DNA from 2 places in the Streptomyces sp. NPDC057287 genome. Region 2 is predicted to be linked to the other one. Evidence: predicted binding sites of a transcription regulator. Region 2 holds the regulator's gene; the other holds the start of a gene.
What was found. The regulator HrcA, encoded in region 2, represses chaperone genes, less so after heat shock. The targets are predictions, from matches to a motif close to TTNGCACTCNGNNNNNCNGAGTGCNAA.
Positions count from the first base shown of each region.

Region 1: a site for HrcA is predicted at 2,914-2,940, ahead of groL (chaperonin GroEL). Genes of this name have one in related genera too.

Region 1 covers NZ_JBHUYV010000006.1:53,756-58,830, reverse strand. Annotated here, with positions in the region: gene ACFUNE_RS13145 (DinB family protein) at 1-431, opposite strand, end outside; gene ACFUNE_RS13140 (hypothetical protein) at 596-1,027, shown strand; gene groL (chaperonin GroEL) at 1,128-2,750, opposite strand; gene ACFUNE_RS13130 (cold-shock protein) at 3,108-3,314, opposite strand; gene ACFUNE_RS13125 (MoaD/ThiS family protein) at 3,761-4,036, opposite strand; gene thrC (threonine synthase) at 4,065-5,075, opposite strand, start outside.
Region 2 covers NZ_JBHUYV010000001.1:170,619-175,693, forward strand. Annotated here, with positions in the region: gene ACFUNE_RS00840 (nitronate monooxygenase) at 1-823, opposite strand, end outside; gene dnaJ (molecular chaperone DnaJ) at 968-2,104, opposite strand; gene hrcA (heat-inducible transcriptional repressor HrcA) at 2,105-3,121, opposite strand; gene ACFUNE_RS00855 (MBL fold metallo-hydrolase) at 3,287-4,009, shown strand; gene ACFUNE_RS00860 (DUF3097 domain-containing protein) at 4,035-4,853, shown strand; gene ACFUNE_RS00865 (ABC transporter substrate-binding protein) at 4,973-5,075, shown strand, end outside.

The DNA.
Region 1 (5,075 bases), on a different contig from region 2:
TGCACCATGACCATCCGCAGCGACACCTCGTCCCCCCAGCGGGGCTGGAGCCCGGTGACGTCGAGGGACGCGGCCCGCTCCTCCACCCGGCGCGAGTGCTCCACCTCGGCCTCCCAGGCACCGAACGCCTCGGACCGGGTCGACGTACGCGCGTCGTACGCGGCCTGGAAGTCGATCCGGTCCGACCAGACCATCGGTGCCTCGTTGTCCTCGAAGACCCGCCGGAACCAGGCCCGTTCCACCTCCGCCATGTGCCGCACCAGGCCGAGCAGCGACAACGTCGAGGGCGGCATCGACTGCTGACGCAACTGTTCGTCGTCGAGCCCTTCGCACTTCATGGCGAGGGTGGCCCGGTGGTAGTCGAGGAAAGCCCGCAGGGTCTCTCGCTCGCCACCTGCGACGGGGGGTCCCGTACGGCGGTCGGTGGTCATGGTGGCGCTCCTTCAGGACGGGGCCGGGACGCGTCCAGTGTCCGCTCCCCCTCGGCGGGCCGAGGGGGCACCCCCGTACGGCCGGAGCTCCGCACCCTGCTCTACGCTCCTGCCCTGTACGGACCGTTCGCGCCCGTGCACCGCACGAGGCGCAGAGGTGCCGCATGTCCCGTTCCCGCTGGTCGTCGCTGGTGCTCGTCCCGCTCGTGTTCACTCTCGCGGGCTGCGGGAGGCTCGCCTTCCCACCGGTCCCCGAGGGCGAGCCGGTCGAACTGCCCCTGTCCCGGGCGGCCGTGACGTGGAAGGACAAGTGGGGCGGGTCCCTGGAGCTGAAGCCGGACGGAACGATCACCGCCACCCACGTCTGCAGCGACTACGACATCATCGACGGCACCGTCGAACCCAGATCGGGATCGGGCACCTGGGAGAATCAGGACGGTGCGGACGGGACCACGGTCCTGGTGTCGTTCAAGGACTCCGGCGAGACCACCTCGTACGAGGCACTGCGGAACGGCGGCACGCTCAAACTCTGGACCTACGTGGGCGACCCCGACGAAGGCAAACCGCTCTGCATCCTGGCCGCTCCCGCAGGGTGAGCCGGACGCGGCACGCACGACGCCGGCCCCCGGGAACGAATCCCGGGGGCCGGCGTCGCACGGATACTGCGGGTACTGCCTGGAGCTGCTGATCCGAGGATCAGAAGTCCATGTCACCGCCCGGCATGCCGCCCGGAGCGGCCGCAGAGGCCTTCTCCGGCTTGTCGGCGATGACGGCCTCGGTGGTGAGGAAGAGCGCGGCGATGGACGCGGCGTTCTGCAGGGCGGAGCGCGTGACCTTCGCCGGGTCGATGATGCCCTCGGCGATCATGTCGACGTACTCGCCGGTCGCGGCGTTGAGGCCGTGACCGATCGGCAGGTTGCGCACCTTCTCGACGATGACGCCACCCTCGAGACCACCGTTGACGGCGATCTGCTTGAGCGGGGCCTCCAGCGCGAGCTTCACGGCGTTGGCGCCCGTGGCCTCGTCACCGGTCAGGTCGAGCTTCTCGAAGACGGCCGAGGCCTGGAGCAGAGCCACGCCACCACCGGCGACGATGCCCTCCTCGACAGCGGCCTTGGCGTTGCGCACCGCGTCCTCGATGCGGTGCTTGCGCTCCTTGAGCTCCACCTCGGTGGCGGCGCCGGCCTTGATGACGGCCACGCCGCCGGCCAGCTTCGCAAGGCGCTCCTGGAGCTTCTCGCGGTCGTAGTCCGAGTCGCTGTTCTCGATCTCGGCACGGATCTGCTTGACGCGACCCTGGACCTGGTCGCTGTCGCCGCCACCGTCGACGATGGTCGTCTCGTCCTTGGTGATGACGACCTTGCGGGCGGTGCCGAGCAGGTCGACGCCGGCGTTCTCCAGCTTGAGGCCGACCTCCTCGGAGATGACGGTGCCACCGGTGAGGATGGCGATGTCGCCGAGCATGGCCTTGCGGCGGTCACCGAAGCCCGGAGCCTTGACGGCCACGGACTTGAAGGTGCCACGGATCTTGTTGACGACCAGCGTCGACAGAGCCTCGCCCTCGACGTCCTCCGCGATGATCAGCAGGGGCTTGCCCGACTGCATGACCTTCTCGAGCAGCGGAAGGAGGTCCTTCACGTTGCTGATCTTGGAGTTGACGATCAGGATGTACGGGTCGTCGAAGGACGACTCCATGCGCTCCATGTCGGTGGCGAAGTAAGCCGAGATGTAGCCCTTGTCGAAGCGCATACCCTCGGTGAGCTCGAGCTCCAGACCGAAGGTCTGGGACTCCTCGACGGTGATGACGCCTTCCTTGCCGACCTTGTCCATCGCCTCGGCGATCTTGGCGCCGATCTCGGTGTCGGCAGCGGAGATGGAGGCCGTCGAAGCGATCTGCTCCTTGGTCTCCACGTCCTTCGCCTGCTCCAGCAGAGCGGCGGAGACGGCCTCGACGGCCTTCTCGATGCCACGCTTGAGAGCCATCGGGTTGGCACCCGCGGCGACGTTGCGCAGGCCCTCGCGGACGAGCGCCTGGGCGAGAACGGTGGCGGTGGTCGTACCGTCGCCGGCGACGTCGTCCGTCTTCTTGGCGACCTCCTTGACCAGCTCCGCACCGATCTTCTCGTACGGGTCCTCGAGCTCGATCTCCTTGGCGATGGAAACACCATCGTTGGTGATCGTGGGCGCGCCCCACTTCTTCTCGAGGACGACGTTACGGCCCTTGGGGCCGAGGGTGACCTTGACGGCGTCGGCGAGCTGGTTCATCCCGCGCTCGAGACCGCGCCGTGCCTCCTCGTCGAACGCGATGATCTTGGCCATGTGAAGTGGTCCTCCCGGACAGGGGTGGATTTCTCCGGACCGAGAGGCGCCCGCGACGGACGGCCAGCGTGCTCAGTGGTTCCTTGCCCCACTGGGCCTGCGGGCCTCACCGGCCCGGTCCAAGTTTCTGTCACTCTCACCTGGAGAGTGCTAACGCCAATGATTAGCACTCGACCCCTGCGAGTGCAAGCGTCCTCCTCGGGATGTGGACAACCGGAAGGCTCGCGGGCAGGTGCGGGCACCCGCTCCGACATGCGTACGACCGCCGGGTCACGGAGACGCACGTGAGGCCCGCACCCCTGGTGGAGGTACGGGCCTCACGTGCGTGAGTAGTGTCGTTGGCCGACCGCGCCGAGCTCAGCCGACGGCGAGCTTGACCATGTCCGCCTGCGGCCCCTTCTGGCCCTGCGAGATCTCGAATTCAACTCGCTGACCCTCTTCGAGGGTGCGGTACCCGTCCATCTGGATCGCGCTGTAGTGGACGAAAACATCCGCACCACCGTCGACCGCGATGAAGCCGTACCCCTTCTCCGCGTTGAACCACTTGACGGTGCCCTGAGCCATGCCTAACTCCCCTATTACTGGCCCTTGCACGAGCACCGCACTTCGCGGGCCCGGGTCAAACTCACCCTCCGACAGGAGAGGGTGGCGTGCGCCGGAACGCGTCGACCGCGGCCGAATGTATCTGCCCAACTGCCCTCTGCAACAGGTCAATCGGACGAGAATTCTGGGCGCACGCGACCGCACGGATAGGCGGAATTCAGGGGATTCCAGGGCAAGTCGGGCCTGACAAAGGCCACTTATGCCTCAAGGGGTTCACGTACTTTGGCTACTTCTTGTCGCGGCCAGGCGCATTCTCATATGCGGGCGGCGAGGGCAGCTGCGGGGACTTCCCCAACTGTACCGCGCTCAACCATGCAGAATGCCCCCCTCCGCTTCTCTCGCGGAGGGGGGCATTCTGCTCACTCTGTGGAATCGGGCCGCCGAGCGGGCCCGTATGCCTGCGGCGGTCAGCCTCCGGCGACGGCCGGGATGATCGAGACGCCGGCGCCGTCCGGTGTGACGGCGTCCAGGCCACCCTCGAAGCGCACGTCGTCGTCGTTGACGTACACGTTGACGAAGCGGCGCAGCTTGCCCTGGTCGTCGAGGACGCGGGCGCCGATGCCCGGGTGGTTCTGCTCCAGGGACGCGATGACCTCGGAGAGGATCGCGCCCTCGGCCGAGACCTCGGCCTGACCGTCCGTGTAGGTGCGGAGGATGGTGGGGATACGGACCTTGACGCTCATGTGGGTGCCTTCCTTCGGTCTCGGGTGGTCAGTTGGCGGCGGCGAGGCCCGCGTCGCGGAACGCGTCCAGGCTGGGCCGGATCGTCGCCGACAGGCCGGTCGTGGGGGCGACCGCGTCGAGCGTCTTCAGGCCGTCGCCGGTGTTCAGGACGACGGTGGTCAGGGACGGGTCGAGCAGACCGGCGTCGATCAGCTTCTTCGTCACGCCGACCGTCACCCCGCCCGCCGTCTCCGCGAAGATGCCCTCGGTGCGGGCCAGCAGCTTGATCGCGTCGACGACCTGCTCGTCGTTGACGTCCTCGACGGCACCGCCGGTGCGCCGGGCGATGTCCAGGACGTACGGGCCGTCGGCCGGGTTGCCGATCGCCAGGGACTTGGCGATGGTCTTCGGCTTCTGGGGCCGCACGACGTCGTGACCGGCCTTGAAGGCGGTGGAGACCGGGGAGCAGCCCTCGGCCTGGGCGCCGAAGATCTTGTACGGCTTGTCCTCGACGAGGCCGAGCTTGATCAGCTCCTGCAGCCCCTTGTCGATCTTCGTGAGCTGCGAGCCGGACGCGATCGGGATGACCAGCTGGTCGGGCAGCTGCCAGCCGAGCTGCTCGCAGATCTCGTACGCCAGGGTCTTGGAACCCTCGCCGTAGTACGGCCGCAGGTTGACGTTGACGAAGCCCCAGCCCTCGCCGAGCGGGTCGCCGATGAGCTCCGAGCAGAAGCGGTTGACGTCGTCGTAATTGCCCTCGATGCCGACCAGCTCGCCGCCGTACACCGCGGCCATGACGACCTTGCCCTGCTCCAGGTCGTGCGGGATGAACACGCACGAGCGGAAGCCGGCGCGGGCGGCGGCGGCACCCACGGCACCGGCGAGGTTGCCGGTGGAGGAGCAGGAGAGGGTGGTGAATCCGAAGGCGCGGGCGGCCTCGACGGCGATGGCGACGACACGGTCCTTGAAGGAGTGCGTCGGGTTGCCGGAGTCGTCCTTGACGTACAGGCCGCCGGTCACGCCCAGCTCGCGGGCGAGGTTGTCGGCCTTGACCAGCTT
Region 2 (5,075 bases):
CGGGGCGGCCGGAGAACGCCCGGGTCAGGGTCGTGGTCACGAACAGCGGGTTGGTCAGGGCCTGCTTGTGCAGCGGGTGGGCGCCCGACTCGGGGCAGGGCAGGAACGCCGTGCCCAGCTGCGCCGCGTCGGCACCGGCCGCCAGGACGGCCGTGATCTGGGAGCCGAGCATCAGTCCGCCCGCCGCGATCACCGGGAGGCTCACGGAGGCGCGGACCTCGGCGACCAGGGCGAGCAGCCCGGTGCCGGTGAGGCCCGCCTGCGGGTCGTCGCGGTGCGTGGACTGGTGGCCGCCCGCCTCGGTCCCCTGGACACAGAGGGCGCCCGCACCCGCCCACTGGGCGTTCCGTGCCTCCTGGGCCGAGGTGACCGTGACGACGGTGAGCGTGCCCGCGGCGGCGAACGCGTCGAGGACCTCACGGGTGGGGCAGCCGAAAGTGAAGGAGACCAGAGGTACGGGGTCCTCCAGCAGGATCGCGACCTTGGCCTCGTAGCCGTCGTCCCCGCCGGCGTCCGGGTCGCCGAGGGGGGTCTCGTACCAGGTGGCCTCGCCCGCGAGCTGGTGGCGGTAGACCTCGACGGCGCTCGGGTCGGCGACCAGCGGCTGCGGCATGAAGAGGTTGACGCCGAAGGGCCGGCCGGTCTCCCGCCGGACCTGCTTCACCTCGTTGTACATGCCGTCCGCGGTCTTGTACCCGGCGGCGAGGAAGCCGATCCCTCCGGCCTCCCCGACGGCCGCGGCCAGCTCCGGCCTCGACGCGCCGCCCGCCATCGGGGCCTGCACGATCGGGTAGCGGCAGAGACCGGTCAGCGCCAAGGACATGACCGCATCGTGCCACGTCCGGCGGATCGTGCCGAATCAGCCCTTTCACACGGCGGACGGGCCGCCGGACACAGCGCACCGCCCGCCGGTAGCAGGCCGGCGGGCGGTGCGGTGACAGGGTTCGCGGGCGGTGCCGCGGCGGGCTCAGCGCCCGTTGAAGGCGTCCTTGAGGCGGGAGAAGAGGCCCTGCTGACCCGGCTGGAACTGGCCCGTGGGCCGCTCCTCGCCGCGCAGCTTGGCCAGCTCCCGCAGGAGGCGCTCCTGCTCGGGGTCCATCTTCGTCGGGGTCATGACCTCGACGTGCACGATCAGGTCACCGCGCCCGCCGCCGCGCAGGTGCGTGATGCCCCGCCCGTGCAGCGGGACCGACTGTCCGGACTGGGTGCCCGGCCTGATGTCGATCTCCTCCAGGCCGTCGAGCGTCTCCAGCGGCACCTGGGTGCCGAGCGCCGCTGCCGTCATCGGGATGGTGACCGTGCAGTGGAGATCGTCGCCGCGCCGCTGGAACACGGCGTGCGCGAGCTCGTGGATCTCGACGTACAGGTCGCCGGCGGGACCGCCGCCGGGGCCGACCTCGCCCTCGCCCGCCAGCTGGATCCGGGTGCCGTTGTCGACACCGGCGGGGATCTTCACGGTGAGGGTGCGCCGCGAGCGGATGCGGCCGTCACCGGCGCACTCGGGGCACGGGGTCGGCACGACCGTGCCGAAGCCCTGGCACTGCGGGCACGGCCGCGAGGTCATGACCTGGCCGAGGAAGGACCTGGTGACCTGGGAGACCTCGCCGCGGCCGCGGCACATGTCACAGGTCTGCGCGGAGGTGCCGGGTGCGGCGCCCTCGCCACTGCAGGTCGTACAGACGACCGCCGTGTCGACCTGGATGTCCTTGGTCGTGCCGAAGGCCGCCTCGGAGAGGTCGATCTCCAGACGGATCATCGCGTCCTGGCCGCGCCGGGTGCGCGAACGGGGTCCGCGCTGCGACGCCGTACCGAAGAACGCGTCCATGATGTCGGAGAAGTTGCCGAAGCCACCTTGTCCGAAACCGCCCGCGCCACCGCCTCCGGAGGCGGACAGCGGGTCGCCGCCGAGGTCGTAGACCTGCTTCTTCTGCGGGTCCGACAGCACCTCGTAAGCGGCGTTGATCTCCTTGAACCGCTCCTGGGTCTTCGGATCCGGGTTGACATCCGGGTGCAGCTCGCGGGCGAGTCTGCGGAATGCCTTCTTGATCTCGTCCTGGGAAGCATCGCGGCGCACGCCTAGTACGGCGTAGTAGTCCGTGGCCACTTACGACTCCGCCAGGATCTGTCCGACGTAACGTGCCACTGCGCGTACCGCTCCCATCGTTCCGGGGTAGTCCATGCGGGTCGGTCCGACCACGCCGAGTTTGGCGACTGCCTCGTCGCCCGAACCGTAGCCGACCGCGACGACGGACGTGGAGTTGAGGCCCTCGTGGGCGTTCTCGTGCCCGATCCGTACGGTCATGCCCGAATCCGTCGCCTCACCCAGCAGCTTCAGCAGCACGACCTGCTCCTCCAGTGCTTCCAGCACCGGCCGGATCATCACAGGGAAGTCGTGTCCGAAGCGGGTGAGGTTGGAGGTGCCGCCGATGATCAGCCGCTCCTCCGTCTCTTCGACCAGAGTCTCGAGAAGGACGGAGAGCACCGTGGATACGGTTCCCCGGTCCTCGGCCTCGAAGGACTCCGGCAGGTCCTGCACCAGCTGCGGGACGTCCGCGAAGCGTCGTCCGACGACCCGGCTGTTGAGCCGGGCCCGGAGATCGGCCAGTGACATGTCACCGAACGGTGCAGGGCAGTCGATCATACGCTGTTCCACCCGGCCCGTGTCCGTGATCAGCACGAGCATCAGCCTGGCCGGGGCCAGCGACAGCAGCTCCACGTGACGGACGGTCGACCGGGTCAGCGAGGGGTACTGCACGACGGCGACCTGTCTGGTCAGCTGTGCGAGCAGCCGGACCGTGCGGCTCACGACGTCGTCGAGGTCGACCGCGCTGTCGAGGAAATTCTGGATGGCCCGGCGCTCCGGCGACGACAGGGGCTTGACGCCCGCGAGCCTGTCGACGAAGAGACGGTAGCCCTTGTCCGTCGGGATGCGCCCCGCACTCGTGTGCGGCTGGGCGATGAAGCCCTCGTCCTCCAGCACCGCCATGTCGTTGCGCACGGTCGCCGGGGAGACCCCGAGGCTGTGCCGCTCCGTGAGCGCCTTGGAGCCGACGGGCTCCTCGGTGCCGACATAGTCCTGGACGATGGCGCGCAGCACTTCGAGTCTGCGTTCGCTGAGCACCGCGCACACCTCCAGCTGTGGTTCTTCGGCTTCTGCCTGGCACTCTGTGCGTTCGAGTGCCAGCAATCCCCCCGGTCAGTGTACGGGGGGAGGGTGGGCCCGGGGCAAGGGCGACCGGCCACGCCGTCGCCGGACCGCGCAGGTCGTTGCCGATAGCGTCGCCTCATGGACGTCTGTTGGGAAGAGTTCGGCTGGGAGCGGTTGGGCAACGGTACGGGGCGGCGCCGCCTCCCCGGGTGGGACGCGACCGTCGCGCTGGTGGCGGGCGCGGACGGCGTGCTGCTCTACGACACCGGTTCGACGCTCCGGGAAGGCGTCGAGTTGCGGACCCAGGCGGAGGGCCTGCTGGGCCGGAGGGTGACGCATATCGCACTGAGCCATCCGCACTTCGACCACGTGCTGGGCACCGCGGCCTTCTCCGGGGCGGAGGTGTACGGGGCGGTCGGCACGGCGGAACTGCTGGGGCGAGGCGCCGAGGAGCTGCGCGCGGACGCGCTGCGGCACGGGATGAGCGAGGCCGACGCCACGGCGGCCGCGGACGCCCTGGTGGCACCGCGGCACCAGGTGAGCGGCGAGTGGACGCTCGATCTCGGCGGCGGACTCCAGGTGCTGCTGGCCAACGTGGGGCCCGGTCACAGCGGCCACGATCTCGCGGTGCTGGTGCCGGGCTCCCCCGTCGTGGTGCTCTGCGGCGACCTGGTCGAGGAGTCCGGCGAACCGCAGGCGGGCCGTGACGCCGTCCCCTCGCACTGGCCGGCCGCGCTGGACCGCCTGCTGGAGCTGGGCGGCGAGGACGCGCTGTACGTGCCGGGGCACGGGGCGGTGGTGGACGCGGCTTTCGTGCGGGCGCAGCGCGAACAGCTGGCCTCCCGCTTCGGCGTGTCGTGAAAGGGCCCGCGTCTATCGTCGTGCCATGCGCAGCTACCAGCCGGACCTGACTCCGCCGTGGAAGAAGTCCGCCCCCGTCCCCGAGGTCCCCGCCGAGCCCGACCTGGTCGTCGAGGAGGCCGCCACCGGCTTCTGCGGGGCGGTGATCCGGTGCGAGAAGACCGCCGAGGGGCCGGTGGTCACGCTCGAGGACCGCTTCGGCAAGCAGCGGGTGTTCCCCATGGAGCCGCGCGGTTTCCTGCTGGAGGGGAAGGTGGTCACCCTCGTACGCCCGTCGGCCGGCGGTCCTGTCCGTCCGTCGCGCACGGCCTCCGGGTCGGTGGCGGTGCCCGGGGCCCGGGCACGGGTGGCGCGGACCGGCCGGATCTACGTGGAGGGGCGGCACGACGCCGAGCTCGTCGAGCGGGTGTGGGGCGACGACCTGCGCATCGAGGGCGTGGTGGTGGAGTACCTGGAGGGGATCGACGACCTCCCGGCGATCGTGCGGGAGTTCGCGCCCGGCCCGGACGCCCGGCTGGGCGTCCTGGTCGACCATCTGGTGCCCGGGTCCAAGGAGTCCCGGATCGCCGCTCAGGTCACCGACGGGCACGTGCTGGTGGTGGGGCACCCGTACATCGACGTCTGGGAGGCGGTGAAGCCGTCGTCCGTGGGCATCCCCGGGTGGCCGGCGGTGCCGCGCGGCCAGGACTGGAAGACGGGCGTGTGCCGGGCCCTGGGCTGGCCGGAGAACACCGGTGCGGCCTGGCAGCACATTCTCTCCAAGGTCGGCTCGTACAAGGACCTGGAGCCTCAACTCCTGGGCCGCGTGGAGGAATTGATCGACTTCGTCACTCTTCCTTCCTGATGTCCGGAAAGGGTTGAGGAGGATCCGGTACCGATCCCCGTGAACACCTGCGCCGCCCGCGCACCATCCGTTATTGAGGGGTGACTGCACGGCAGGGCGGTGGGAAGGCACGGGGGCGGATGACGCGCGAAGTGTGGCGGGACAGTGCGGAGAACGAGGCGGCCTCCGCCGTCTTCCACCTCATGCAGGAACTGATCGACCAGTACCGGGTCAACCGGCCGG